One region of the Rossellomorea marisflavi genome, then DNA from elsewhere that is predicted to be linked to it. Evidence: a T-box and tRNA genes for the amino acid it is inferred to sense, from the RefSeq annotation. Region 1 holds a T-box; the other holds one or more tRNA genes.

Region 1 (15,225 bases):
GGAGCATGCTGAGCGTATTCTCCATTTCCTCTTCCGTAAAGTGTTCTTCGGAAAACTTAATGTATAGATAATATTTATTTTCATAAGCCAATAGCTTTGTGGCCATTTGCTCCAACGGCTGGTCCTTCATCCGGTGGGCAAGGGAGATCGCATCTTCAAAATCACGGAATGTAAGAGTGAAATCGAGTGAAGCATCCCCTTCTCCTTCAGGGTCCTGCTTGATCTGGAAGTGCTGATCGAGGAGTTCTTCAATCCGTTCATCAACCGGCAGATCCTTCAGCTTTTCTTCAGGGATCGGCAGTTCGAAACGTTGACCATCTTTGGAGACCTGTGCACGGGTCACGAGGATCTCAAGTCCCTTATCAAGGGCCTGAACCTGGATCCAAAGGGGGCCTTCGATTCCGAAGTCTTCTTCCTGATGAACTTCATCCATCATCTCCCAGAATAGCTCCTCGCTCCTCTCACGGTTATACCAGATTTCTTCCCTGTCAAAACCGCGATCTTCGATATCCCCATAAGATATATAAAACTTGACTGTATTTTCGTTAATGCGTTCGATTTCCATTTGACACCTCTCCCTTCTTGCATGAAGTTAGTGAAGGGACTGCACCCTCCGAGCCTTGCAGCTCGATTGCTGGTGAAGATAGAAGAAACAGTTAGGTTAGTTTGTACCTTGTACTTCTATTTTATGTTGATTCCACTGAAATGGGAATACATTTTGCACCCATTTTACTTCACATATCCTGCTGATTAACTAAGTGTTTTTGCCAGTTTAGCGGATATTTGCAGAAAATTCAAGTGATAAAACTCGTCCAATGTAAAAGGGGACCAGCTGAAAAGGATACGCAACGTACCTTCATTAGCTGGCCCCCTTTTTTTAGAAAAGGTACCCGGCCATTCCGACCGGGGCGGATATGAATTAGTTAACCATGCGCTGAGCTTCCATGAGTTGGAATGTACGAACTTTCCTTGGAAGGAAACGTCTGATTTCGTCTTCATTGTAACCTACTTGCAGGCGTTTTTCATCCAAGATGATCGGGCGTCTGAGAAGCCCAGGATTCTGTTGGATCAGTTCGAACAACTCTTGCAGAGGAAGGGTCTCCAGGTCGACGTTCAGCTTTTGGAATGTTTTCGAACGAGTCGAAATGATCTCATCCGTTCCATCCTCAGTCATGCGAAGGATTTCCTTGATTTCATCAATGCTCAATGGCTCAGAAAAAACGTTGCGCTCTGTATATGGAATCTCATGTTCTTCTAACCAAGCTTTTGCCTTACGACAAGATGTACAACTAGGTGAAGTGAATAATGTTACCACGAATCATTCACACTCCCTCAAGATTTTTTTGAAAAGATTATGGTAGAGTATTATTTAAACGTATACGGTTTAATTAAAATAAGTTTAAATAAGCAATCTCTATAACGTATTATACATGAATAATGTTTTGTTGAATATACTTTTAACCAATTTGTCAATTTTCTTATACATTTGTTTAACAAAGTATAATCATATCCATTTACTCTACATATACCCCTTCTGCTCACTGTTAAACATAAGAGTCCATTTTCATTTAGAAAACCTTATTGCGAATCGCAATAAGGTTGGTGTGCTACAGTTTTTTTAATACATCTCCGTCACGATCCTCATCCATTGTCAAAACATCCTCCACTGACTCGTAGGATTCACCGTAAAACGTTTCATCTTTATAAGTATGAATCAGTTCGTAGGTTTTCTTCATGGATTCATAAATCATTTCTTCAGGCTCATCCTGAGGTGCCCAGTAAAGGATTTCCATTGGATTGACTTCATTCGTTGCAAGGGATCTTCTCGCATATCCGATTGTCACGGCATGTTTGAACCCTTCCCTTTTGTAGAATTTAAGGCGCTTTTCAGTGTCGGTATCGTCATAGTCCACTGGTTCCACCTCCAGGAGGATCGGTTTCTTCCTCTCTTTCAGCTTTTCAATCAGTTTGCTTCCAAGACCTTGGCCCCTGGCATCCTTTGAGACGAACAGATAGTCAATGAAGATGAACTCCTCGAGTTCCGCATACATTAGAACGTGATACTGTCCTTCATCTTTGTGATAGATATCGCTTCTTTCCTTTAAAAGCGTTTCCATATGTTCGCGCGATTTCATTTCCTCTACAGGAAAATATTGATTTAGTTTCTCATACCAATGCATGGATCTACTCCTTCTGAAAATGTTTTTGCATTACTAGAATTCTCTAAATGGTAAAATGTATGTCAGATTTGAGAGAGGGGTTTTCACGCCTAAGGGTGAAAAAAGGGGATTTCGGTAGACACTCTACTTATAATGATAGCAGTATGTGGTGTATTGTCAAATGTCCACCTCGTGTAAAGGGCTAGATCCTACGTTCACTTAATAGAAGAAAACGGTGAGGATCTTTCATTAAACTGAAAGATCCTCACCGTCAATTGATCAAGGCGTGTAATCCACACCTCTTGTGTAGGAGTTTCCTGCATCCCATAGTAGGAACTCATTGATTCCGTTATCATTAAGCGCTTTGATTTGCGCCTCTACTTCTGCTTTTCCATATGCTTTATAGTTTCCAGCGCCGAGCCAAGAGGCCGTAAAATCCTGCAGCCATGGGCGGGAAGTAGGTGGATCCTTCAGCTCATCCAGCTTCTTATTCTCGAGCTTGGAATATTCAGCAACCAATTTGTACGGCTCAAGATCAGGTTTGTCGATCCCGAAATAAGACGTCCAGTGACTCGGGTAGATCATGGATGAAATCACATCGACATTCTCTGAGATTTTAGAGAAATTCTGGCCGATCCCCGGAGCTTCAGGCAATGTGGCGCTGTAGCCAAAAATATCAACAGAAACTTCGACATCATAGGGTTCCAGCTGCTTGTGAGCGTATTCGACAAAATCCGTTACAGCGTGTACGCGTTTTTGTACGTTATCGGAGTCTTCACTTGTGTACGTCCCTCCATCATACTTCAACTCATCGTCACGGGTTTCGAAGCCTTCAGGGAATCGCACATAGTCAAACTGAATTTCCTTGAAGCCCATCTTTGCAGCTTCAATGGCAATGCCCACATTATAATCCCATACTTCTTTCATGAAGGGATTGACGAAGGATTCCCCGCGTCCGTTCTTCCACACATCATTTCCATCTACAAATGAGAGTTCAGGTTTTTTATTGGCTAGGACCGTATCTTTGAATACCACCACGCGCGCGATGGGATAGATCTTCTTCTCTTCCATCGTCTTCAAAACCTGTTTCGGGTCTTTGATGAAAGGCTGGCCGATATCATGATAGGGTGACGACTCCTCTGGTACATACGTCAGATTCCCATTATCATCCTTGATATCCACGACCATTGCATTCAGATCCGTCTCTTCGATCAGCTTCGTCAGCTGACCGAATTTGGATCCACCAGCTGAATGACCCGTCACATAGATACCGCGGACGGCGTCAGGATACTCAAAGTTCAAACCGGAATCGTACTTAAAGCGTGGGGACACGCTCCCATCCTTTTCCTTCATCGCCATCGCTCTTACTTGATGTGTTCCGGCCTCTTTTCCAGTTCCTTCGGCATCTGCCGTCTGGAAAGGAAGCGCACACAATACTGCGACCCCTGCCGCAGCAGCAGCCCATTTTTTCCACTTCAAAGCGAACCTCTCCTCTATTCGTCTAGTAAAATATGTATCTCCTCTACCTATTCTAACAATGATTGAACTTGAAAGAAAAGGGAAAACGGACAGATAATGTCGAAATTTCCGAAAAGATGTGATTTCTGTCGTTTTCTTCTCACCTGAATGATGATTATGGTAGGAAACAACATACCTTAGTCGTGATCCTACCGCTTCATCCTTCTTACCTAAAGGAGTTAAACCAAATCAGCAGAATCTTGTCGATTTTAGCGTACAGAGATTACGAGCGTATGGCCCTTCAGCAAAAAAGAAGACCCCCAGGTCCAGGAGTCTTCTTTTTCTCAATGCTTGTATTGTGCTTGATACTGGACGAATTCTTTTTCAGAACAATAGACGAAATGTCCTGGTGCGACTTCGCGCATTTCAAGTTTGTCATCAGATGTATAGTTATGGACAGCCGTGTTATATTCTTTCCTTCTGCGGTTGCGCTCATAATCAGGATCCGGAAGTGGAATCGCCGACAGGAGTGATTGCGTATACGGGTGCAGCGGATTATTGTACAGGGCATCACTTGGTGCCAGTTCTACAAGCTTACCGTAGTACATGACTCCGATCCTGTCACTGATGTATTTAACCATGGAAAGATCATGAGCAATGAATAGGTACGTTAGTCCCTTTTCTTTTTGAAGCTCCTGCATAAGATTCACGACCTGCGCCTGGATGGATACATCCAGTGCAGAGATCGGCTCATCGGCGATGATGAAATCAGGTTCCACTGCCAGTGCGCGGGCGATCCCGATACGCTGACGTTGCCCCCCTGAGAATTCATGAGGATAGCGGCCTGCATGCTCTTTGTTAAGTCCGACTGTTTCAAGAAGGTCATGAACCCTCTTCATCCGATCTTGTTTATTTGTAGCAAGACCGTGAATATCGATTCCTTCTGCAATGATGTCTGCGACTTTCATACGCGGATTCAAACTAGCATATGGATCCTGGAAAATCATCTGCATTTTACGGTTGAAGTTCTTCAGCTGCGAACGGGATTTTTTCCCGTGAACGTCATCTCCATTAAAGAGTACTTGACCGTCTGTTGCATCATAAAGGCGGATGATGGTCCGTCCGGTAGTGGATTTTCCACAACCCGATTCACCAACAAGACCGAGCGTTTCTCCTTTATAGATATCAAAGCTGATGTCATCGACGGCTTTGACCATATTTGCTTTACCAGGATTGAAATATTGTTTCAGGTTTTTGATTTCCAATAATTTTTCAGCCATTATACACGTACCCCCTCAACAAGTACAGGCTCTGCAAAGTTGGAAGGCATTCTGCGATACCTTACTTTCACTGCCTCTGGTGGCTCAACTTTCGGAGCGTCCGGATGAAGCAACCACGATTTTACATAGTGAGTATCAGAAACCTGGTAATATGGTGGCTCCTGCTCAAAATCGATCTTCATGGCGTAATCGCTTCTTAGTGCAAAGGCATCCCCCTTAGGAGGATTCAACAGATCCGGAGGCGTTCCGGGAATTGCACTGAGATGCTGTTCACCGTCTGTGTCGGTCGTCGGCATGGAGCTGATCAATCCCCATGTATACGGATGACGAGGATCGTAGAAGATTTCATCCACCGTTCCCGTTTCAACGATTTGTCCGCCGTACATAACGGCTACGCGGTCTGCCACATTCGCCACTACCCCAAGGTCATGGGTAATGAAAATGATGGACGTATCGATTTTGTTTTGCAGATCCTTCATCAGTTCAAGGATCTGTGCTTGAATTGTTACATCAAGTGCCGTTGTAGGTTCGTCTGCAATCAGGATCTTCGGATTGCAAGCAAGGGCAATCGCGATGACCACACGCTGACGCTGACCACCGGAGAACTGGTGGGGATACTGTTTGAAACGGGTGTCAGGACTTGGCAGACCAACAAGCTTCAGAAGTTCGATGGCACGTTTCTTTGCATCCGGTTTGCTCATATTCTGATGTTTTAATAGCGGCTCCATGATTTGTTTCCCGATTGTCATGGTCGGGTTCAGAGAAGTCATTGGATCCTGAAAGATCATGGAAATATCTTTCCCGCGGATCTTTTGCATTTCCTTCTCAGGTATTTTAGCAAGATCTTTTCCTTCAAACATCATTTCGCCGTGCTTGATGAATCCAGGCGGGTTTGGAATCAGACGCATCAGTGCTTTCGTCGTAACAGACTTACCTGATCCAGATTCTCCAACGATCGCCAATGTTTCACCTTTATCTAAGTGTAAATCCACACCGCGAACGGCTTTCACTTCTCCAGCATGAGTATTAAAGGAGACGTGCAGATTTTTGACTTCCAACACTTTTTCCATATTTTATATCCCCCTTTTTCTTACTTACGCAGTTTTGGATCTAGAGCATCCCTTAGCCCATCGGCCATAAGATTGAAGCTCAGGATGATCAATGAAATGACCGCTGACGGAATCAGCATCATATGCGGGTAGGACTGAATGGATCTATACCCGTCATTAACCAATGATCCGAGTGATGCCTTCGGCGGTGCTATACCGAGTCCGATAAAGCTCAGGAACGCTTCCGTATAGATGGCGCCAGGAACCGTGAACATCGTAGTGATGATAACCGGCCCCATTACGTTCGGTAAAAGATGTTTGAAGATCAAACGATTATTTGGTGCTCCCAATGTACGGGATGCCAATACGAATTCCTGATTCTTAAGCTGTAGGATCTGCCCGCGGACAATCCGGGCCATACTCGTCCATCCCGTCAATACCATCGCCATGGTAATAGAGAATATTCCTGGATCAAACACCAAGATAAAGAGAATGATAACAATCAAGTTTGGTATACCGACAAGGACTTCAATGATACGCTGCATGATATCATCAATTCTTCCACCGTAGTATCCGGATATCCCACCGTAAGAAATTCCGATCAAGAAGTCGATGACGGCTGCCAGGATCCCGATATAAAGGGAAACTTGAGTCCCTTTCCACACACGTGTCCAAAGGTCACGGCCCAAGTCATCTGTTCCGAACCAATAATTTTCTTTCACTTGACGCGCTTCGTAGACATCAAAGCCTTCATGATCCTTCCCGTCAAACGGAAGCCAGCTGATTCCAGACAACGCTTCGATTTTTGGAGGAAGTTTGGCGTGACGGATATTTTGATCAGAGAACTTATGATCATTCATCATTGGTCCAACAAATGCAAAGAACACAATTATAAGTGTTATAATCATCCCGATGATGGTCCCCTTGCTCTTACGCAGACGGATCCATGCATCCTGGTAGAAGTTCAAACTTGGTCGTTCAATTTTTTCAGCCTGTGCACTTGATGCTTTTTGTCGTTGGAAGAGGTCTTTTGACAGCTGCTCTTGATTCTTTTTGTTTGGTTCCATTATTTCTTCCCTCCAACTAGACGAATACGCGGATCAATAATTCCATAAAGGATATCCACCAAGAAAATGACGGCAACAAGAAGAACACTATAGAATAATGTAACACCCATAATGACCGTATAATCATTTGTATTGATTGAACGTACGAACTGCTCTCCCAATCCAGGCACGGCAAAAATCTGTTCTATAACCATGGTACCCGTCATGATACCGACAGTCATCGGCCCAAGGATCGTGATGATTGGAATCATAGCATTCCGAACACCATGCTTCACGATGACATTTGTGTTTGTCGTACCTTTTGCTTTAGCCAGTAATATATAGTCTGTATTAAGGATTTCGATCATTTCAGTTCTCATATAACGGGCGATTGTGGCGACTACCCCTACTGTCAGGGCGAGGGTCGGAAGGATCGTATGTTTATACTCTCCCCATAACGCTACAGGTAGGATTTCCCACTTAACACCGACGTAATATTGCAGAAGTGCTGCAAATACGAACGAAGGAATTGAAATACCCAGAACGGCTAGGAATGTAGACCCATAGTCAACCCAGGTGTTCTGTCTTATAGCCGCAATGATCCCGATAATCAAACCGAAGATTGTCCCTAATACCATTGCTTGGAAACCAAGAAGTGCGGAAGGTCCTATACGGTCAGCGATCATTTGAGAAACCGGGCGATTGTCATATTGGAATGACAAACCCAAGTCCCCTTGCACCAAGTTCGTCATATAGGTGACATACTGAACCGGCAGTGGATCATTGAGTCCGTATTTATCTAGGATGATTTGTTGTTGTTGCGGAGACAGTCTCTCTTGATTTGTGAGTGGAGTCCCTGGAAGGAGCTTCATCAAGAAGAATGTGGCGGTTGCAATAATAAGCAAAGTGATGATCATATAAACAATACGCTTGATAGTATATTTGACCATGCTTAGCCCCCCTTTTCTATGTTTATACTACTTCTCCATTATAGCGATAATCGACAAATTTTCAATTTATTTTTTAAATTGCGAAAATTGTCGCTTATCACTGGAAAAGGAGAGCGTATGCCTATGCATACACTCTCCTTCAGAAGGTTCAACTTAGAGCGTTTTAGTTCTCGATAGAAGCCCACTTGTAAGAGTAGTCAGCTCCGAAAGAGTGATCCAATACGTTTTTCACGTATGGACGCTCAAGGTAAGAAACACCTCGTTGGTAGATCGGGCTGATTGCTTGATCATCGAAGAGGATCTTTTCAGCATCAACCATTGCTTGCCAGCGAGCTTCTGGATCAGAAGAAAGCTCAGTCTTAGCTTGTTCGATCAATTTGTCAAATTCAGGGTTAGAGTAACCCATTTGGTTATGTGCACCATCTGTTACGAACATATCCAGGAACGTCATCGGATCTGGATAATCCGGACCCCAACCTGCGAAGGAGAAGTCATAGTCACCTTTTGATTCTAGGTCGAGCTTTTGTTTGAACGGCTGAGCTTTGATCTTAACAGTCAATCCGTCAAGATTGGACTCAAGTTGCTCTTTGAAGTACTCACCGATTTTCGCAGAAGCTTCACTGTCATAGTTCAATAGTTCAAGCTCTACATTGTCAATGCCAGTTTCTTTTTTGGCTTTTGCCCAGTAGTCTTTTGCCTTTTCTACGTCAAATCCACCGTATGCTTCTCCAGCAGTTTCACGGTACTCTTTTCCATCTGGACCTGTAACGAAGTCCTTAGGAACGAGGTAGTAAGCTGGCACAGAACCGTTGTTCAATAGAACGTCGACCATACCTTGCTTGTCGTATGCAGAGTCAAATGCTTTACGTGCATTTTCATTTTTCAGGATTTCAGAGTTTTTAGAGTCTTGGTTCAAACGAAGGAAGAATACAGACGCTTCTCCGCGCGTTTTGAAGTTTTCATCGTTTTTGTACTTATCAACAAACTCAGCGCTTAGGCCAACCCTGTCGATTTTGTTAGTTTCATAAAGGTTAACGGCAGTTGTTGTATCTTTTACGATGCTGAAGTTAACTTCTTCAAGTTTAACAGTGTCAGCATCCCAGTAATCTTTGTTCTTCGTAAGTTTGAAGCTTTGCTCATGCTTCCACTCAGAAAGTGTGAAAGGTCCGTTGTATACTGCTGTATCAGCTTCTAGTCCATATTTATCGCCTTGTTCTTCAATGAACTTTTGGTTTTGCGGATAGAAAGTTGCGAAAGAAAGCAACGCTTTGAAGTAAGGAACTTCAGTCTCCAATTCAATTTCAAGAGTTTTGTCATCAAGTGCTTTGATTCCAAGTTCTTCAGGTTTCGCTTTACCTTCATTTACTTTGGAAGCATTTTTAACATCAGACATGATGTACGCATACTCAGCTGCTGTGTCTGGATTTAGAACACGTTGCCATCCGTATACGAAGTCTTGAGCAGTGACTGGGTCACCGTTAGACCATTTTGCATCACGTAGCTTGAATGTATACTTTTTACCGTCTTCACTTACTTCAGGCTCTTCAGCAGCGATACCCAGCTCAGCCTCATCGTTTTCACCTAGGCGGTAAAGACCTTCGTACACCTGGTTCATAACGTTGAATGATACTGCATCTGTTGCAAGCGCTGAATCCATTGACGGGATTTCGGAAGCTTCGGCAAGATTCAATACTTGCTCGTCTTTCGTGTCAGATCCCCCAGCTGCCCCTTCTTTTTTGCCATCAGTCTTCTTGTCTCCGCCACAGGCAGCCAAGAAAGTACTCACAGCTAGAAGAAGAACCAGTAATAAAGAAAACTTTTTCTTCATCTTGAAATTGACCTCCTCATACTTCTCATATTTATTTATCTTCTAATTTTCAGAAGATTTGTTACTTATTATACATGATAGAGATATTTTTGCAATACGAATTTAACAGTTTTTTTGCTAAATAATCAGTTTACTAGGTAATAAGGTGTTAAAACCTTGATATATAAGGGTTCTGAAATAGCATTCAGGGTGGTTTGTCCCATTACAAATGTTACAATCACCCAATTAAACCAGCGATTTTCCTGGCGTTTTTCCTTCTTTATCGAAAGAAAGCGTTCTCCCATCTTCATTATAATTATCTAGTATGGCGGATAGATATAAAAAACTGTGAATTCGTGCTCTTGCTTCCTTTTCAAAACTTGAACGCTTCGGGTATACTTCTATAGGAGAACAGCATGCATTCCTGATCGTTTCTATTGGAAGGAATGCTTGAAATCATTTTGGAAGTGAAGGTGCAACATGATGAAACGTTTACGCGTCCTACCGATGGTCACATTACTTTACCTTGCTGCGGTCTATCTTGTCCGTTACATGAATGGATCGAATTTGCTCCTTTCCCTCATTGATACTTTATTCATCGTCGGAATTTCTTATGCTTCTATAGCCGCCTTGATGTTTGTTTTCCAAAACGGTTTCTTGAATGGGATCTTATATGCCTTCAAGCGCTTCAGGTCAAGGTCGAAGAAAGATGAATACGTGGCGCAGTTCGATGACGTGGAGGAACGGAAGGAAATTCACGAGGTGTATGCAGTGAGAGAACCATTCCGCCTGACGGCACCCCTTTTCTATATCGGGATTTTATCCCTTGCCGTATCCCTGATCCTCTCATATTCTCTCTATACTTGATTTCGGCGCTTTTTTTTCATATAATGACTTTTGCATATATGAAACAAGCTTTGACAAAGAGTAGTACCCCGCTTGCCGGTTCCAAGAGAGCCTGCGTCCGCTGAAAGCAGGCATCCGCTTGCGGGGGAATGGACTTTCGAGCTTCCCCGGTGAAAGCAGTAGCCGGAGACGGACCCCTTCCGTTAACCGGGGACCATGCAAAGCATGGACTAAGCCGACTCATTCCTGAGTAACTTAGGGTGGCACCGCGGAAACAACCCATTCGTCCCTATATTTTTTGGACGGGTGGGTTTTATTTTTGGCCGGATGGTCATGATGATACAGGAACTGTACTATAGGAGGAATGAAGATGAAAACGATTTTTAGCGGCATTCAGCCGAGCGGGACGATCACGCTTGGTAATTACATCGGAGCTATGAAGCAATTCACCGAGCTTCAGGAAGAGTATGATTGCTATTTCTGCGTGGTCGACCAGCATGCGATCACTGTTGCCCAGGATAAAGCAGAACTGCGCAAAAATATCCGCAGCCTTGCTGCCCTCTATATTGCTTGTGGGATCGATCCCGAGAAAGCGACGCTTTTCATTCAGTCGGAGGTTCCGGCTCACGCACAGGCCGGATGGATCCTGCAGTGCGTGACCTATATCGGTGAACTTGAGCGCATGACTCAGTTCAAGGATAAGTCCCATGGAAAAGAAGCCGTATCTGCCGGTCTACTAACCTACCCTCCCCTCATGGCAGCCGATATCCTGCTCTATGGTACGGACCTTGTCCCTGTCGGAGAGGATCAGAAGCAGCATCTCGAGCTTGCGCGGAACCTTGCGGAGCGTTTCAATAAGAAATACAATGATATCTTCACGGTTCCGGAGGTGCGCATCCCGAAAGTAGGAGCACGTGTGATGTCCCTTCAGGATCCACTAAAGAAAATGAGCAAATCCGACGAGAACAAAAAGGCGTTCATTACACTGCTTGATGACCCTAAAGTCATTGAAAAGAAAATCAAGAGCGCTGTGACGGATTCGGATGGAATCGTCCGATTCGACCGGGATGAAAAGCCTGGGGTTTCGAATCTGCTCTCTATCTACTCGATTCTTGAAGGCACTCCGATTGCCGAACTTGAGGAGCGATATGATGGAAAAGGATATGGCGATTTCAAAGGCGACCTTGCCAAAGTGGTTGTGGATGCCATCAAGCCGATTCAGGACCGCTATTACGAGCTGATCGATTCCGAGGAACTTGATGATATCCTTGATCGCGGAGCTGAGAAAGCGAATCGAACCGCAGGGAAGATGCTGAAGAAAATGGAAAAGGCCATGGGTCTTGGAAGAAAAGAACGGAAAAAGCGATAAACTAAAGAACCTTGAGCATGGGCTCAAGGTTCTTTTTGTTCAATTTACTTTTGGACGATTCTCTACTTCCCATAACTTTTCGAAAAATGGTTGTCCTTTAATCAGATTCTCGCAGAGTGACAGATGCTTGTCGGACCATCCGTATTTTGTGTCCTCATAAAGCATCTGCCATGCTTCGTGGAAATCGAGCTCCTGGATCGTCCTGTATTGTTCCGGGGCCCACTCGGTATACCAGTATCTCACTTCAGCGGTGTTCTCCGATGTGCGCAGTTGATCGAGGGCCATGAAAAGAAGCTGTTTCAACTGCCTTTCCTTGCGTGTCAGCCCACTCATCATGAACGGGTTTGGAGAAAGGATGTGGTACGCTTCCTCCCGCTTTTGATCAGGCTTGAACTCATATTCAAGCTCTTCTTGACTTTCCACCATTTCATAAACGAGCTGTTCCTGACGCGGTATCAGGCGGCTCTTCCTGATCGGGACGGTGTAACCGATCGTATCGACGGCCAGAATCGCCGTCCCATCGGTGACCACGAAGCAATAATCCTGTTGAATGCGTTCATGGTTCTTTCTGAGATACGCTTTTTGATACACATCATTCAGCATCTGCCGAGGTAATTCTGATAAATCATTCTCGATGTAATGATACAACTCTTTGCCGACTTTCAATAGAGGCACCTGATCCAGCAACTCGATGACGTCCTCTTTTCTCCATTCGTGAAAATGGCAGATATTATATCCGTTTTCTTCCCCTTCGAACCAATTGACCCATACATCATGAAGATATAACATGATTGACCCCTCGCTTTACTACATTGTTTGGTTGTCAATCAGTATGGTCAATCACCTGTGGATTTATTCGTGCTCTCCCCTGTTTTATCCTATGGGCCGTAGTTACCCTAGAAAAGTCTCTGATGGGAGGCCCAGCATCATCACACTATTCATTCCGTTCTTCTCCGCGAATGACCGTACGAGCCGGTAACCGATGGCGTACCCCAGCAGCTCTGGGTAGTGTCTTTTCCCGTGGAGAAGTTCATCATGAAGGGGTGATTTCCTCGTTAGATCAGCATGGGGTTCGATCCATTCCTTGAACCATCCGCTCAATTCCTCTTCAGTATATTTCCTTGTCCACGGAGCAGCATAGTCAACGCCGCAATATTCCCTCACGGCATTCTCGGCCAGTCCCTCGAAGATGACAGAATCAAGGAGGGTATATTCCTCCTCTTTACCCGCCAGCTTTTTCATACGGGTGCAATGGTGGTATTCATGAACAAATAGTGCCTCATATTCTTTGTGATCCTCCAATTTTTGAAGAAAAAGAAACATTTCATCAAAAAAGCAAACTCCTGATTTTTTTGCCGGTTCCCTGAATAAGACTCTCCTCGGCTCTAGGGGAAATAAGTAGATGGGTATATCAGGTCCTTTCCATTTTCTTTTGTACCTTTTCTCAAAAACGGAAAGCCTCTTCCATAGATCGTCAGACTTAAGCTCATTAAAGCGTTCTTCCATCTGCCTAGACGGGCGATACATTCCTTGTTTTCGGAGGTAGGCATAGAAAGCTGCTGCTTCTCCTTCCCCTCTTTTCGTCCTTTCTAACAACTCGACCGGGTCATCGAATGTTTGATCCATCCACTCGTCTGTCGGGATCACTGGCATCATTATCCCTCTTTCCTGCTGATTTGGTTCATGTATATGCAATCTGCAGTAGAGTTAGAAAAAAAGCCCGCCGAAAGATTCGGCGGACTCACGATTACTTCACATATTTTTTGAATACGAGCGTGGCATTATGGCCACCAAAGCCCAGGGAGTTACTCATGGCAACATTGACTTCCTGCTCACGTGCTTCATTGGCTACATAGTCCAGATCGCAGTCAGGATCCGGATTTTGAAGGTTGATTGTCGGTGGAAGCTTTCCATCCTTCATGGCAAGAACCGTAAAGATCGCTTCCACTCCACCCGCTGCACCAAGAAGGTGACCGGTCATGGATTTTGTGGAGCTCATGGCCAGGCGGTTGGCATGATCACCGAATACCTCTTTGACGGCCATGGTTTCATACTTGTCATTATAAGCCGTACTTGTACCATGGGCATTGATGTAATCCATTTGATCAGGCGTTACACCGGCATCATCAAGTGCCATCTTCATGGCACGCGCTCCACCTTCCCCGCCTGGTGCAGGGGCGGTGATGTGATAGGCATCACCCGTGCAGCCATAGCCGACGATTTCAGCATAGATCGTTGCTCCGCGTTTCACCGCGTGTTCGAGTTCTTCCAGGATGACAATCCCCGCTCCTTCACCGATGACGAAGCCGTCACGTTCAGAGTCGAATGGTCTTGAAGCCGTTTCCGGATCGGGATTGGTCGAAAGGGCCGTGTTGGCGCAGAAACCGGCTACGGACATTTTCGTGATTGGTGCTTCCGCTCCACCCGTGATCATGACATCCGCGTCACCACGCTGGATGACCTTGAATGCATCACCGATGGAATTCGTGCCTGTTGCACAGGCCGTTACGGTACAGGAGTTGAAACCTTTTGCTCCTAGGAGGATCGATACCTGGCCGGCAGCCATGTCCGGGATCATCATCGGAACGAAGAACGGGCTCACCCTACGGTATCCACGCTTAAGGAAGGTTTCATACTGGGTTTCGAATGTTTCCATCCCGCCGATTCCAGAACCGATCCATGTACCGACACGGTTGGCATTTTCCTCCGTGATTTCAAGGTTGGCGTCTTTCACTGCCATCAAGGACGCTGCGATGGCATAATGAGTGAAACGGTCCATCTTACGCGCTTCCTTCTTTTCAATCCCGAAGTCTTCAATATTGAAATCTTTCAGTTCAGCCGCTACCTTGGCAGGATACTCATCAGCATTCAGCCTTGTGAGTGGCCCGACCCCGGATTTCCCAGCAAGGGCATTCGCCCACGTTGTTTCTACATCATTTCCTAATGGATTGACGGTACCCAATCCTGTTACGACAACACGTTTCATATCCATTGTTCGGTCTCCTTTATCGTATAAGTAGTAGAAGATAGATTTTTATCGATTATTTTCCCCAGCGCATGACAATCGCACCCCAGGTCAAGCCTCCACCGAAGCCCACCATGACGACGACGTCATCTTCTTTCACCCTTCCGGCCTCAAGATCCTCGACGAGTGAAATCGGAATGGATGCGGCAGATGTGTTTCCATATTTATTCACGGTCTTGGACATCTTCTCAACAGGCAACTCCAAACGCTGTCTTGCAGCTTCCATGATGCGGATA
Region 2 (15,225 bases), 200 kb from region 1:
GTGTAGCGGTGAAATGCGTAGATATTTGGAGGAACACCAGTGGCGAAGGCGACTTTCTGGTCTGTAACTGACACTGAGGCGCGAAAGCGTGGGGAGCAAACAGGATTAGATACCCTGGTAGTCCACGCCGTAAACGATGAGTGCTAAGTGTTAGAGGGTTTCCGCCCTTTAGTGCTGCAGCTAACGCATTAAGCACTCCGCCTGGGGAGTACGGTCGCAAGACTGAAACTCAAAGGAATTGACGGGGGCCCGCACAAGCGGTGGAGCATGTGGTTTAATTCGAAGCAACGCGAAGAACCTTACCAGGTCTTGACATCCTCTGACAACCCTAGAGATAGGGCTTTCCCCTTCGGGGGACAGAGTGACAGGTGGTGCATGGTTGTCGTCAGCTCGTGTCGTGAGATGTTGGGTTAAGTCCCGCAACGAGCGCAACCCTTGATCTTAGTTGCCAGCATTCAGTTGGGCACTCTAAGATGACTGCCGGTGACAAACCGGAGGAAGGTGGGGATGACGTCAAATCATCATGCCCCTTATGACCTGGGCTACACACGTGCTACAATGGACGGTACAAAGGGCTGCAAGACCGCGAGGTTTAGCCAATCCCATAAAACCGTTCTCAGTTCGGATTGTAGGCTGCAACTCGCCTACATGAAGCTGGAATCGCTAGTAATCGCGGATCAGCATGCCGCGGTGAATACGTTCCCGGGCCTTGTACACACCGCCCGTCACACCACGAGAGTTTGTAACACCCGAAGTCGGTGAGGTAACCTTTTGGAGCCAGCCGCCTAAGGTGGGACAGATGATTGGGGTGAAGTCGTAACAAGGTAGCCGTATCGGAAGGTGCGGCTGGATCACCTCCTTTCTAAGGAAGATTTACTAAAACGTTTGACGACGTCGAAGTTTTGTTCAGTTTTGATGGTTTAATTGGTTTTTTTACGAAGCGCAAGCGGAGTAAAAGAAACTTCCATCATTATATTGTTCTTTGAAAACTAGATAAAGTTTTATTGATAGTCAAGAAATTACCGAGTATCGCCATTTTAGGTTTTTAACCAATTCGGTTAAGTTAATAAGGGCGCACGGTGGATGCCTTGGCACTAGGAGCCGACGAAGGACGGGACTAACACCGATATGCTTCGGGGAGCTGTAAGTGAGCTGATCCGAAGATTTCCGAATGGGGGAACCCACTGTTCGTAATGGAACAGTATCCTTGCTTGAATACATAGAGCATGGAAGGCAGACCCAGGGAACTGAAACATCTAAGTACCTGGAGGAAGAGAAAGCAAATGCGATTCCCTGAGTAGCGGCGAGCGAAACGGGATTAGCCCAAACCAAGAGGCTTGCCTCTTGGGGTTGTAGGACACTCTATACGGAGTTACAAAGGAACGGGGTAGACGAAGAAGTCTGGAAAGGCTCGTCAAAGAAGGTAACAACCCTGTAGTCGAAACTTCGTTCCCTCTTGAGTGGATCCTGAGTACGGCGGGACACGTGAAATCCCGTCGGAAGCTGGGAGGACCATCTCCCAAGGCTAAATACTCCCTAGTGACCGATAGTGAACCAGTACCGTGAGGGAAAGGTGAAAAGCACCCCGGAAGGGGAGTGAAATAGAACCTGAAACCGTGTGCCTACAAGTAGTCAGAGCCCGTTAACGGGTGATGGCGTGCCTTTTGTAGAATGAACCGGCGAGTTACGATCCCATGCAAGGTTAAGTTGAGAAGACGGAGCCGCAGCGAAAGCGAGTCTGAATAGGGCGAATGAGTATGTGGTCGTAGACCCGAAACCAGGTGATCTACCCATGTCCAGGATGAAGTCCAGGTAACACTGGATGGAGGTCCGAACCCACGCACGTTGAAAAGTGCGGGGATGAGGTGTGGGTAGCGGAGAAATTCCAATCGAACCTGGAGATAGCTGGTTCTCTCCGAAATAGCTTTAGGGCTAGCCTCATGTTGTAAGAGTCTTGGAGGTAGAGCACTGTTTGGACTAGGGGCCCTCATCGGGTTACCGAATTCAGACAAACTCCGAATGCCAAAGACTTATCCATGGGAGTCAGACTGCGAGTGATAAGATCCGTAGTCGAAAGGGAAACAGCCCAGACCACCAGCTAAGGTCCCAAAGTATACGTTAAGTGGAAAAGGATGTGGAGTTGCTTAGACAACCAGGATGTTGGCTTAGAAGCAGCCACCATTTAAAGAGTGCGTAATAGCTCACTGGTCGAGTGACTCTGCGCCGAAAATGTACCGGGGCTAAACGTATCACCGAAGCTGTGGATTGACACCGTTTGGTGTCAGTGGTAGGAGAGCGTTCTAAGGACTGCGAAGCTAGACCGTAAGGACTGGTGGAGTGCTTAGAAGTGAGAATGCCGGTATGAGTAGCGAAAGATGGGTGAGAATCCCATCCACCGAATGCCTAAGGTTTCCTGAGGAAGGCTCGTCCGCTCAGGGTTAGTCGGGACCTAAGTCGAGGCCGATAGGCGTAGACGATGGACAACAGGTTGATATTCCTGTACCACCTTTCTTCCATTTGAGCAATGGGGGGACGCAGGAGGATAGGGTAAGCGCACTGCTGGATATGTGCGTCTAAGCAGTTAGGCTGATGATGAGGCAAATCCCATCATCGTGAAGGCTGAGCTGTGATAGCGAGCGAATTATAGTAGCGAAGTTCCTGATTCCACACTGCCAAGAAAAGCCTCTAGCGAGGAAGATGGTGCCCGTACCGCAAACCGACACAGGTAGGCGAGGAGAGAATCCTAAGGTGAGCGAGAGAACTCTCGTTAAGGAACTCGGCAAAATGACCCCGTAACTTCGGGAGAAGGGGTGCTCTGGTAGGGTGCAAGCCCGAGAGAGCCGCAGTGAATAGGCCCAGGCGACTGTTTAGCAAAAACACAGGTCTCTGCGAAGCCGTAAGGCGAAGTATAGGGGCTGACGCCTGCCCGGTGCTGGAAGGTTAAGAGGAGTGCTTAGCGCAAGCGAAGGTGCGAATCGAAGCCCCAGTAAACGGCGGCCGTAACTATAACGGTCCTAAGGTAGCGAAATTCCTTGTCGGGTAAGTTCCGACCCGCACGAAAGGCGTAACGATCTGGGCACTGTCTCAACGAGAGACTCGGTGAAATTATAGTACCTGTGAAGATGCAGGTTACCCGCGACAGGACGGAAAGACCCCGTGGAGCTTTACTGTAGCCTGATATTGAATTTTGGCACAGCTTGTACAGGATAGGTAGGAGCCTTGGAAGCCGGAGCGCTAGCTTCGGTGGAGGCGTCGGTGGGATACTACCCTGGCTGTGTTGACATTCTAACCCGCGCCCCTTATCGGGGTGGGAGACAGTGTCAGGTGGGCAGTTTGACTGGGGCGGTCGCCTCCTAAAGAGTAACGGAGGCGCCCAAAGGTTCCCTCAGAATGGTTGGAAATCATTCGCAGAGTGTAAAGGCACAAGGGAGCTTGACTGCGAGACCTACAAGTCGAGCAGGGACGAAAGTCGGGCTTAGTGATCCGGTGGTTCCGCATGGAAGGGCCATCGCTCAACGGATAAAAGCTACCCCGGGGATAACAGGCTTATCTCCCCCAAGAGTCCACATCGACGGGGAGGTTTGGCACCTCGATGTCGGCTCATCGCATCCTGGGGCTGTAGTCGGTCCCAAGGGTTGGGCTGTTCGCCCATTAAAGCGGTACGCGAGCTGGGTTCAGAACGTCGTGAGACAGTTCGGTCCCTATCCGTCGTGGGCGCAGGAAATTTGAGAGGAGCTGTCCTTAGTACGAGAGGACCGGGATGGACGCACCGCTGGTGTACCAGTTGTCTTGCCAAAGGCATCGCTGGGTAGCTATGTGCGGAAGGGATAAGTGCTGAAAGCATCTAAGCATGAAGCCCCCCTCGAGATGAGATTTCCCATCACTTTATGTGAGTAAGATCCCTGAAAGATGATCAGGTAGATAGGTCAGAGGTGGAAGTGTGGCGACACATGGAGCTGACTGATACTAATCGATCGAGGACTTAACCAAAGTAAGACGAAGGAGGCGCTTCGCGTCTCCCGGACTGGACGATACGCCGGTAATGATTGACTATCAACCCTTTATCTAGTTTTCAGGGAATAAGTATACATAAAGTATAAAAAAAACCTTGAAATTACCGCGAAGATGCGGTATAATAATACTTGTCCTTTTGAAGGACGCACATAGTCTGGTGACATTGGCGAAGAGGTCACACCCGTTCCCATGCCGAACACGGAAGTTAAGCTCTTCAGCGCCGATGGTAGTTGGGGGATCTCCCCCTGCGAGAGTAGGACGTCGCCAGGCGGTACATTCCACAGTAGCTCAGTGGTAGAGCTATCGGCTGTTAACCGATCGGTCGCAGGTTCGAGTCCTGCCTGTGGAGCCATTATATGGAGAGCTGTCCGAGTGGCCGAAGGAGCACGATTGGAAATCGTGTAGGCGGTTTATAGCTGTCTCAAGGGTTCAAATCCCTTGCTCTCCGCCATATAAGGCCCGTTGGTCAAGCGGTTAAGACACCGCCCTTTCACGGCGGTAACACGGGTTCGAATCCCGTACGGGTCACCATTTTCAAACAGAAAGAATCAGTGGAGGATTAGCTCAGCTGGGAGAGCATCTGCCTTACAAGCAGAGGGTCGGCGGTTCGATCCCGTCATCCTCCACCATTGTTTTTTCACGAAGCGAAGCGTAGTGAAAAAAACGTTCCATGCGTTCTTGAACTTAACAGGTTAAAGAATGGAATCAAACTTTTATCGTCGTGGGGTGGAGCAGTTCGGTAGCTCGTCGGGCTCATAACCCGAAGGTCGCAGGTTCAAATCCTGTCCCCGCAATACCGTTTTGATCCGAGAGGATTGGGATGTAGTGACATTGATAGCATATTTGCTATTAAAAGAACATTGATCTTTATTTTCGCTAATGCGAAAAAAAGTTGGTCCGGTAGTTCAGTTGGTTAGAATGCCTGCCTGTCACGCAGGAGGTCGCGGGTTCGAGTCCCGTCCGGACCGCCATTTTTCATTTTTAATAAAAATATGCAATGGCTCAGTAGCTCAGTTGGTAGAGCAATGGACTGAAAATCCATGTGTCGGCGGTTCGATTCCGTCCTGAGCCACCATTTTTTTGTGCCGGTGTAGCTCAACTGGTAGAGCAACTGACTTGTAATCAGTAGGTTGGGGGTTCAAGTCCTCTTGCCGGCACCACTGATTTTTTTAGCTGGAGGGGTAGCGAAGTGGCTAAACGCGGCGGACTGTAAATCCGCTCCTTCGGGTTCGGCAGTTCGAATCTGCCCCCCTCCACCATTTAGTACAGGGGCATAGTTTAACGGTAGAACGAAGGTCTCCAAAACCTTTGGTGCGGGTTCGATTCCTGCTGCCCCTGCCATGGCGATTGTGGCGAAGTGGTTAACGCACCGGATTGTGGTTCCGGCATTCGTGGGTTCGATTCCCATCAGTCGCCCCATATTTTTGTCACATTTTTCTCTGTGTGTCATATACTAACAGTGGGCTATAGCCAAGCGGTAAGGCATCGCACTTTGACTGCGACATGCGTTGGTTCGAATCCAGCTAGCCCAGTAGTGCGGAAGTAGTTCAGTGGTAGAACACCACCTTGCCAAGGTGGGGGTCGCGGGTTCGAATCCCGTCTTCCGCTCCATAGAAAAATGGCGGCATAGCCAAGTGGTAAGGCAGAGGTCTGCAAAACCTCTATCACCGGTTCAAATCCGGTTGCCGCCTCCATATTGTTTTTAGACGCTTGCCGGTGTGGCGGAATAGGCAGACGCGCACGACTCAAAATCGTGTTCCGTAAGGAGTGCCGGTTCGACCCCGGCCACCGGTACCATAAGCGGGTGTAGTTTAATGGTAAAACCTCAGCCTTCCAAGCTGATGTCGTGGGTTCGATTCCCATCACCCGCTCCATCTTACATATTCAGACTTCCAACAGATTTGTTGGAAGTCTTTTTTTGTATTGCAGGAGAGAATATCTGGAAACCCCATCCGTCTCCTTATATACTGGACATAACGTATAGATCATTAGGGGGAAAACGCATGAACATTCAATCTATCCAGTTGAGCAGCAACCCGCAATCGACGCTTACAGCTTATTTATTGGATACAACCAAGCGTATGAAAAACATTACCACCCGTCCTGCCGTTCTGATCCTGCCGGGAGGAGGGTATTACTATACATCCGACCGGGAGGCAGAGCCTGTAGCCATGGCATACTTGTCAGAAGGCTATCATGCATTCACCCTACGTTATTCGGTAGGAGAAGCCAAGAGGTTTGAAGATTCATTCAGGGATGCTGAGGAAGCTTTAGCTTATATCAGGAATCATGCCTCTGAATTAGGAGTGGATCCTGAGCGTATCGCGGTAGTCGGCTTTTCCGCTGGGGGGCATCTGGCCGCTTCGCTGGGTACCATGGGTACCTACAGACCGAGAGCCCTGATCCTTGGGTATCCTTGTATTCTTTCAAACCTTGAGGATGTGCTGGCATTCCCGGTGCCATCCCTCGAAGAGAAAGTTGATGGGAACACACCTCCTAGCTTTTTGTTTTCAACTTTTGAAGACCGGATTGTACCAGTTGAACATACGGTGGAATTCATAAGGGCCCTCACCCGTGCTGGCGTCCCCTTTGAATCTCATATTTTTCAGCATGGTGTACACGGACTTTCCCTAGGGAAGCCTTTGTCATCGGCTGGACAGCGTTCAATGGTAGACGATGATTTCTCACAGTGGTTCCAGCTCAGCATCTCCTGGCTCCACCGATTGATGGGAGACTTCCCCCTAGACCGTGAATAATAGATATAACTCACTCCCGCTTTACTCAGGCGGGGGTCTTTTTTTTGATCCCTAAAGAGGTCAATATCGTGCCCCATCCATGTCAACTCAGTTGACTATAAAAAGTAAGCGTTTACATTATAATGAAAAAAAGCGCGACCGAAGGGGGAGAAGAGATGGAACCAAAGATAGAGACGGGACCGGTCAGGCCAGAAGCACAGCTGAAGCCTGTTCCTAAAAAAGGACTTAAATGGAAGAACATATTGACCTATAGTGCCTTCGTGGGTCCGGCACTAGTGTTCTTCCTGGTTATTCAGATCATCCCATTCTTGATGGGACTGTATTATTCATTTACATCTTGGAACGGGGTCAGTTCAGCTGTGGAGTGGGTTGGATTCGATAATTATATCCGGATATTCACCGATGATCAGGTGTTCTTCCAATCCTTTATGTTCACAACGAAGTTCATGTTTGCCGCAGTGGTGATCAGCAATGTGATCGGGTTCGGGTTTGCCCTTCTCTTGAATGCCGCCTTGAAGACGAGGAATATCCTGAGGACCGTATTCTTCTTGCCGAATGTCATCGGAGGCCTGCTGCTTGGATTCATCTGGCAGTTCATCTTTGTAAAAGGGTTTGCTTCGTTGGGAAATGCAACCGACCTTTCTCTGTTCAAGATGCCTTGGCTTGGAGATGAGAAGACCGCTTTCTGGGGCATCGTCATCGTCTTCGCTTGGCAGATCAGCGGTTATATGATGGTCATATATGTAGCAGCCCTGCAAGGTGTCGATACATCTTTGTTGGAAGCAGCAAAAATTGATGGTGCATCGAACTGGACGCTGTTGACAAGGATCATTGTTCCCCTCATCCTGCCGGCTTTCACGATTTGCTTCTTCCTGACGATTTCCATGGCATTCAAGATCTTTGATCTGAATATATCCCTGACAGGCGGGGGACCATTCAACTCCACCCAGTCTGTAGCCATCAATATTTATCAAGAAGCATTCCAGAATAACCGGTACGGTCTCGGTACAGCCAAATCGATCCTGTTCTTTGTCATCGTCGCCGTATTCACTACCGTCCAGGTGATGATCACGAAGAGGAAGGAGGTCCAGGCATGATGAAAAACCGCTATACAAAAAGGACGTTCCTGCTCGAAATTGTCGCAATCGCACTGGCCATCGTCTTCATGATTCCCTTTTACTTCGTACTGGTGAATTCGGTCAAACCGTTCGCAGCCATCTTGATCGATGCAGCGGCCTGGCCGGAAGAGTTCATGTTTTCAAACTATGCAAGGGTGTGGGAGATCATTCAGTTCCCCCGTGCCTTCATGAACTCCTTCATCATCACCACGATCAGTAACATCGGTCTGGTTCTGATTTCCTCCATGGCCGCATGGAAAATGGTCAGGACTCCGGGGAAGTTCAGTAAGGTCCTATTCATCTTATTTGTATCAGCCATGGTCATTCCTTTCCAAACGGTCATGATTCCCCTGATGAAGGTAGGTGGGACACTGGGTCTGACTAACAGTATACCGGGATTGATCCTCATGTATTTCGGTTTCGGCGTCCCTCTGTCGCTATTCCTGTACCATGGCTTTGTCAAGACGGTGCCGGTAGAGATCGAGGAGTCGGCCATGATGGATGGATGCAGTTCATTCGGTGTCTTCTGGAGGATTGTCTTCCCCCTATTGAAGCCTATCACCGTCACCGTCGTCATTCTGAATACGCTCTGGATATGGAATGATTATCTTCTTCCGCTCCTGGTTCTGCAGGATGCAGAGCTCCGTACGATCCCGCTTGCTGCCAGCTCATTCTTTGCACAGTATACAAAGCAATGGGACATGGGACTTGCCGCTTTGGTCCTCGGGATCACACCGGTCATCATTTTCTTCCTGTTCCTTCAGAAGCATATCATTAAAGGGATTGCATCAGGATCAATCAAGTAGATATAAACTTTCTGTATATTCCATGCAGAAAATTATATAAAATTTATAAGAAGAATGGGGAGGTCGAATCTAGTGAAACGTATTCTGCTGTTAAGCATGTCGTTGATTCTGGTGTTTGGGAGCATTGCAGGCTGTTCATCCAAAGGCTCTTCGGGTTCAGGAGGGAAGAGTGACGGGGATGTGGTGACCCTGAATTTCTTCCAATTCAAGGTTGAAATCGCCGATCAACTTCAAGAAATGATCAAGGAATTTGAAGCAGAGCATCCGAATATTAAAATCAAGCTTGAGACGGTAGGAGGAGGTGCGGACTACGGTGCAGCGTTGAAAGCGAAATTCGCTTCCGGAGAGGAACCGGATATTTTCAACAATGGAGGTTTCAAGGAGCTTGATCTCTGGAAAGAGAAGCTTGCAGACCTTTCAGGTGAGCCGTGGGTCGATCATGTTCTTCCAATCGGTAAAGTCCCGATGACTGATGAGGATGGCAAGCTATACGGGATGCCGGTCAACCTAGAAGGGTACGGGTTCATTTATAACAAAGATCTTTTCGAAAAAGCAGGTATAAAGGAAACACCAAAAACTATCGACGAACTGAATGATGCAGCAAAGAAATTGAAAGCCAAGGATATCACGCCGTTTTCAGCCGGTTATGGCGAATGGTGGGTCATCGGACAGCATCTGCTGAATATCCCGTTTGCCCAGCAGGAGGATCCCGATGCGTTCATCAAAGGATTATATGATGGAACAGAAACATTCAAGGATAATGACAAGTTTAAAGAGTTTAAGAGTGTACTGGATGCAGAAATCAAGAATGCCAACGATAATCCACTGACGACGGATTATAACACCCAGGTGACGCTCTTTGCATCAGGGGAAACTGCGATGCTTCAGCAAGGGAACTGGACAGAAAATATGATCACCGAAGTCAATCCTGATATCAACATGGGCTTCCTGCCGATTCCACTGGACAATGATGAGAGTGCCGACCGTCTTCCTGTAGGGGTACCGAACAACTGGGTACTCAATAAAAACTCCAAGCATCTGGATGAAGCGAAGATGTTCCTGGAGTGGATGGTTTCATCTGAAACAGGTAAACGTTATATCACAGAAGAGTTTGCCTTCATTCCGGCTTTCGATAACATCGAACCGAATGGATTGGGAGACCTTGGTGAATCCATCCTGACGTACTCGAAGGATGAGAAGACAATCCCTTGGACATGGTTCCAATGGCCGGATGGAGCGAATAAGGAATTCGCTGCTACCATTCAGGAATATGCTGCAGGCAAGATCGATTATGATACAGTCCTGGATCGATTCCAGAAAACATGGGATAACCTGAAGTAAGAGAGGAATGGAAAGCACTGGTCATGGGTGCTTTCCATTTTTTATCCCCTCTATCAGTATTTTAAAATATTTTTTTAGAAAACCCTTTCAAATAGGAGGAGGGAAGATTTATACTATTTTATAAGCAAGTTTCGGGGGGCCTGGACCGATGTTGAAGGGAAGCATCCGCAATAAGCTCATTTTCTTATTGATGATTACGACGATCCTGCCCTTTGGCTCTTCGATCATTGTCACCTATCTCTATACAAAGGATTCCATGGAAGACCAGGTGGTGAAAGAGAGCAGCAACTTGCTTTACCAGGGGAAGGTGAATCTTGAAGGCTATATCGGAGAATTGAATGATTTGTCCCTCTCCCTCTATAACAATCCAGACTTTATCAATTATATGAAATCCCCCGACAAAGACCATGGCTATCTGACCATCGGGATGGTGAAGAATGTAATGCAGACCATCCTTTACACTGGTGATACGATCAACGGGGTCAAGATCTCTTTTCTTGACGAAGACCGGTTCATCTCGGCAACCAGGCGGACCAATGTCGTATTCTCAAGGGGGATACCCGAAGAAGATGAGGCTTCTTTTCTGAAGGCTGCCCAGAGTCCATTCAATATGTATATTGAACCTGCTTATAGCCAGCAGGAGGAGAAAATCAGGCGCTCAAAGGAAATCGTGACGATCCATCGTGCATTCCGGAACATCCCGGATAATGACGTCCTTGCCTACATATCACTCGATATCGCTCCGGATAAAATCATCGATCTCAGCCGTAATATGTACAATAGTGAATCTGAAGAGTTTTATGTTCTATCACCGCATGGGGATATGATCTACAGTTCCGATGCCGAGATATCGGATAAGCAGCAATGGATTCAAGAGGTCATCGGTGAAGAGAAAGAGGCGGGAACCATCGAGTGGAAGAGGGATGACTTCAATGGGGTGATCATGTACGATCGCCTGTCACCTTCTGCAGGAGGGTGGTTCCTCGTCAAACGTGTTGCTTATGCAGATTTATATGAAAGCGCTTTTAATGTAGCGAAGATCAATATCCTCTTTGGGGTCATCGGGCTTGGGCTGGTGGTCTTGGCCACCCTGTTTGTTTCATTCAGGATCACCTCACCCATCCGTGGGCTCCTGCAATCCATCCAGCAGGTTGAAAGCGGTAATATGAAGGTGAAGGCCGAGACATATAGCGAGGATGAAATCGGGGTCCTGAGCAGAAGGTTTCATCAAATGGTAGACAGGATCAATCAACTTATCAACCGGGAGTATAAGCTTGAGCTTGAGAACCGCACCAGTCAATTGAAGATGCTCCAGTCACAGATCAATCCGCACTTTCTGTACAATGCACTCCAATCAATCGGTACACTCGGCTTGAAGAATCATGTCCCGCACATTTACTCCCTTGTGACCCATCTTTCTAAAATCATGAGATACGGGATGGATATGCAGGAAGACGTCGTTCCCCTTCATAAGGAAATCACCTATGCGACTGCTTATCTTCTCCTGCAGAAAGAACGCTTCGGAGATCAGCTCAGATACGACATCCTTGTTCATGAAGACGTAAAGGAAGTCTCCGTCCCCAAGATGATCCTGCAGCCCATCATAGAAAACTACTTCAAGCATGGTTTCGACGTGAGAAACGGGGCAGGCGTCATTACCCTGGATTGCCGACGTGAAGAAGATCAGCTGATCATCATGGTGAAGGATAATGGGGGAGGCATTCCGGAACAAAGGCTTGAAGAGATTGAAAAGCAATTGTACGACCCATCAAAAAAGACAGAAGGGCATATCGGATTGAAAAACGTGTATGTTCGATTGGAGCTGTACTATGGCGGGAAGGCTGCTCTTTTGCTAAAGAATCTGGATGAGGAAGGATTCATGGTTAGAATCGAAGTACCGCTGCAATGGGAGGGTGAAGCCGATGAAAGCCATCATCGTGGATGATGAGAAGCACGTGCGAGAGGGGTTGATCCTCCTTGCTGATTGGGCAGTCCATGGAATCGATACGGTCATGGAAGCAGAGGATGGGGAGGAAGCCGTCGAACTGATCCAAAAGCACCGTCCGGAAATCATCTTCACTGATATGCGCATGCCCAAGAGAGACGGAATCAGCCTGTTGAAATGGATCCACACGGCAGGTATCCGAAGTAAAACCATCGTCGTAAGCGGACATGATGACTTTGAATTGATGAGGAATGCCATTCATTATAAGAGCTTCGATTATCTCTTGAAGCCCATCGAGCCCGATATACTGAATGAAACCCTCGAGAGGGCTGTGAAGGAATGGAGAGATCATCGTCGTTCGGAAGCGGAGGAGAAGCAGGCCATGAACGAAGTGAAACCCCGGTACTGGGATCACTTGCTTTCGACTCTGTGCCGTCAATCCTTTGTCCCTCCTTCAGCGGAGAAGGAATTTCTCAAGGAGCATGGACGATCGCTGATGGACTGTGAAAAGCGTATTGCGATCTTTTCAGTGAAACCCATGATCCGACACGTCTTTCAAGGCGATCGCGAACTGACGGTTTTTACAGTGATGAATATTTGCAATGAGTGGCTTAGGAGCAAGGATATCGGGGTCTGTTTCCGCCATACACATTCAGATGATGAGATTGCCATCCTCCTCTGGGATATAGATGATGCAGAGAGCAGGCTCCGTCAATTGACCGAGCGAATCTATCAATATAGCAGTGTGCAGATCACCATGGCCATCGGAATGGTTTCCACCCGAATGCATGAAGCGTATCAAGCAGCACTGGCCATCCACTTTGGAAAGGATTTGACCGGGAAGGCGGCGGTTGTATCCAAGATTGAGAGGAAGTCAGAGCCTCCCCACCTTTTCGATTATTCGGCGGAGTTGAAGCTTCTCATCCAAGCTGGAGATAAAGATAAGCTCTCATCCAAAGTACTGATGATCATGGATGCCTTAAATAGGAAAGAGGGACTTACCCTTGCCCGCCTGAAGGAGTGGGATGATCAGTTCAACCTCCTCCGGTCAAATTGGCTCAAAGAGTACGGCATATCCCTAGAAAGAAAACCGGAGGAATCGGACTATTGGGGAAGGGACGGATCTTTTTTGGTTGATCGGTTCAAAGAGGATAAAAGAAAAGACTTTCTTGAACTCATCGACTGTCTGTCGAACATCAGGTATCAGAAAGAAAAGAACCCAATGCAGGAAGTGGAGCAATTCTTGATGAAGCATTACGTGGAAGAAGTAAGCCTTCAGGAAATCGCCGACCGATTCTATCTGAGCAGGGAGTACATCTCCCGCAGATTCAAACAGGAATACGGAGTGACCATTACGGATTATCTGACATCGGTCAGGGTGGAGAAGGCAAAGCAGCTCTTATCCAATCCTTACGTGAAAATCTACCAGGTTGCTCACGATGTGGGATTCCAGAATGAGAAATATTTCAGCAAGGTATTCAAGAAGCATACAGGAGCAACACCGGCACAATTTAGGCAATCGCTTGCACAACGACAAATGGAGGGAATCGAATAATGAATGTTACAGTTTGGAACGAAAACCGTCATGAACAACAGAATCCAGTGGTGAGGGAAATCTATCCTAAAGGAATACACGGAGCAATCGCTTCTTTCCTGGAAGAGGCATTCAATGTGAGGACAGCCACATTGGATGAACCCGAGCATGGCCTGACGCAGGAGGTTCTTGATGGAACAGATGTATTGATCTGGTGGGGGCATCTTGCCCACGGGGAAGTGAGTGACGAAGTAGTAGAAAGAGTGAAGCAACGGGTACTGGATGGAATGGGTCTGATTGTTCTTCACTCCGGTCACTTCTCGAAAATCTTCAAGACTCTCATGGGCACTTCCTGTGATTTGAAATGGCGTGAAGCCGACGAGAAAGAGCGAATCTGGATCGTGGATCCATCCCATCCAATTGCAGACGGGATCGGGGAAAGCATTGAGCTTGAGAAAGAGGAGATGTACGGCGAACACTTTGACATCCCGGCGCCGGATCAGCTGGTGATGGTGAGCTGGTTTGAAGGAGGAGAAATCTTCAGGAGCGGATGTACGTATCAGCGTGGGAATGGAAAGATCTTCTACTTCCGTCCAGGGCATGAAACGTATCCTACCTATTACCATCAAGACGTTCAAAAGGTGATTGCGAATGCAGTGAAGTGGGCTGCCCCAGTGAACCGGAACCGACCTGTCTATGGAAATGCACAGCCACTTGAAACGATCAAAGCGAAGGAGGAAGCAAAATGAAACCATTGAAGATTGGTGTGATCGGATGCGGCAGCATCGCGAAACATCGGCATATTCCTGAATATATGGCCAATGAACATGCAGAAATCGTGGCGGTTTGCGATATCGTAAAAGACCGTGCCGAAGAGATGGCAGACCAGATTGGTGCAAAAGCGTATACGGATTACAAAGACTTGTTGAAGGATGAGTCGATTGAAGCGGTGAGCGTCTGTACGCCGAATGCCCTTCATGCTCCGATATCCGTTGATGCATTGAAGGCAGGGAAGCATGTGCTATGCGAAAAGCCGATGGCCACTTCCACTGAAGAAGCGGAAGCCATGATTGTGGCAGCCAATGAAGCCGGTCGAAAACTGATGATCGGACACAATCAGCGATTTGTCCCATCTCACCAAAAAGCAAAAGAGCTCATTTCCAAGGGAGAAGCCGGAAAGATTTACAGCTTCCGCACCGCATTCGGTCACGGCGGTCCTGAAGGCTGGAGCGTGGATGGAAAGGATAGCTGGTTCTTCAAAAAAGAAGAAGCCTTCATTGGTGCCATGGGTGATCTTGGGGTCCATAAAACGGATCTTATGCGATATATCCTCGGTGAAGAATTCGTGGAAGTAGGCGCATTCGTTGAAACGTCTTCCAAAGAAAATGCAGATGTCGATGATACGGCCGTATGCGTGTTGAAAACGGAGAGCGGGACCATCGGGACCCTCGCTGCAAGCTGGTCCTATCAAAAGGAAGATAATTCGACCGTCATTTATGGTGAAAAAGCCGTCCTTCGACTTGAAGAAGATCCTGTCAATTCCCTTGTCGTCCAGTATTCAACGGGTGAGGTCGTCAAATATGAACTGGGTGGGATCCAGACGAACGATGACGGCGGTCAGTCTGCATCGGGAGTCATCGATCGATTCGTGACGTCAGTCGTAGAGGACCTTCCCGCAGCTGTCCCGGGTGAAGAAGCCATGAAATCACTT

The links. The T-box of region 1 lies ahead of trpS (tryptophan--tRNA ligase). A T-box ahead of a tRNA ligase gene usually reads a tRNA of that ligase, here a tRNA-Trp.
Region 2: it encodes a tRNA-Trp, which carries the amino acid that the T-box ahead of trpS (tryptophan--tRNA ligase) is inferred to sense. The anticodon was not compared.

What each region holds. Positions count from the first base shown of each region.
Region 1 is NZ_CP081870.1:1,586,679-1,601,903, reverse strand. Features, by position in the region: gene mecA (adaptor protein MecA) at 1-565, opposite strand, end outside; gene spxA (transcriptional regulator SpxA) at 920-1,315, opposite strand; gene K6T23_RS08525 (GNAT family N-acetyltransferase) at 1,608-2,180, opposite strand; gene K6T23_RS08520 (putative glycoside hydrolase) at 2,439-3,638, opposite strand; gene K6T23_RS08515 (ABC transporter ATP-binding protein) at 3,962-4,897, opposite strand; gene K6T23_RS08510 (ABC transporter ATP-binding protein) at 4,897-5,967, opposite strand; gene opp3C (oligopeptide ABC transporter permease) at 5,988-7,013, opposite strand; gene opp3b (oligopeptide ABC transporter permease) at 7,013-7,942, opposite strand; gene K6T23_RS08495 (peptide ABC transporter substrate-binding protein) at 8,106-9,770, opposite strand; gene K6T23_RS08490 (DUF3899 domain-containing protein) at 10,230-10,616, shown strand; T-box leader at 10,658-10,889, shown strand; gene trpS (tryptophan--tRNA ligase) at 10,966-11,964, shown strand; gene K6T23_RS08480 (YjbA family protein) at 12,004-12,753, opposite strand; gene K6T23_RS08475 (DUF2268 domain-containing putative Zn-dependent protease) at 12,856-13,620, opposite strand; gene fabF (beta-ketoacyl-ACP synthase II) at 13,712-14,956, opposite strand; gene K6T23_RS08465 (beta-ketoacyl-ACP synthase III) at 15,006-15,225, opposite strand, start outside.
Region 2 is NZ_CP081870.1:1,387,384-1,402,608, forward strand. Features, by position in the region: rRNA gene K6T23_RS07385 (16S ribosomal RNA) at 1-862, shown strand, start outside; rRNA gene K6T23_RS07390 (23S ribosomal RNA) at 1,057-3,990, shown strand; rRNA gene rrf (5S ribosomal RNA) at 4,168-4,284, shown strand; tRNA gene K6T23_RS07400 (tRNA-Asn) at 4,292-4,366, shown strand; tRNA gene K6T23_RS07405 (tRNA-Ser) at 4,373-4,465, shown strand; tRNA gene K6T23_RS07410 (tRNA-Glu) at 4,471-4,545, shown strand; tRNA gene K6T23_RS07415 (tRNA-Val) at 4,568-4,643, shown strand; tRNA gene K6T23_RS07420 (tRNA-Met) at 4,735-4,808, shown strand; tRNA gene K6T23_RS07425 (tRNA-Asp) at 4,909-4,985, shown strand; tRNA gene K6T23_RS07430 (tRNA-Phe) at 5,014-5,089, shown strand; tRNA gene K6T23_RS07435 (tRNA-Thr) at 5,099-5,174, shown strand; tRNA gene K6T23_RS07440 (tRNA-Tyr) at 5,190-5,273, shown strand; tRNA gene K6T23_RS07445 (tRNA-Trp) at 5,282-5,355, shown strand; tRNA gene K6T23_RS07450 (tRNA-His) at 5,358-5,433, shown strand; tRNA gene K6T23_RS07455 (tRNA-Gln) at 5,475-5,546, shown strand; tRNA gene K6T23_RS07460 (tRNA-Gly) at 5,551-5,625, shown strand; tRNA gene K6T23_RS07465 (tRNA-Cys) at 5,635-5,708, shown strand; tRNA gene K6T23_RS07470 (tRNA-Leu) at 5,727-5,811, shown strand; tRNA gene K6T23_RS07475 (tRNA-Gly) at 5,815-5,888, shown strand; gene K6T23_RS07480 (alpha/beta hydrolase) at 6,018-6,770, shown strand; gene K6T23_RS07485 (carbohydrate ABC transporter permease) at 6,926-7,867, shown strand; gene K6T23_RS07490 (carbohydrate ABC transporter permease) at 7,867-8,694, shown strand; gene K6T23_RS07495 (ABC transporter substrate-binding protein) at 8,767-10,035, shown strand; gene K6T23_RS07500 (cache domain-containing sensor histidine kinase) at 10,184-11,980, shown strand; gene K6T23_RS07505 (response regulator transcription factor) at 11,958-13,535, shown strand; gene K6T23_RS07510 (ThuA domain-containing protein) at 13,532-14,263, shown strand; gene K6T23_RS07515 (Gfo/Idh/MocA family protein) at 14,260-15,225, shown strand, end outside.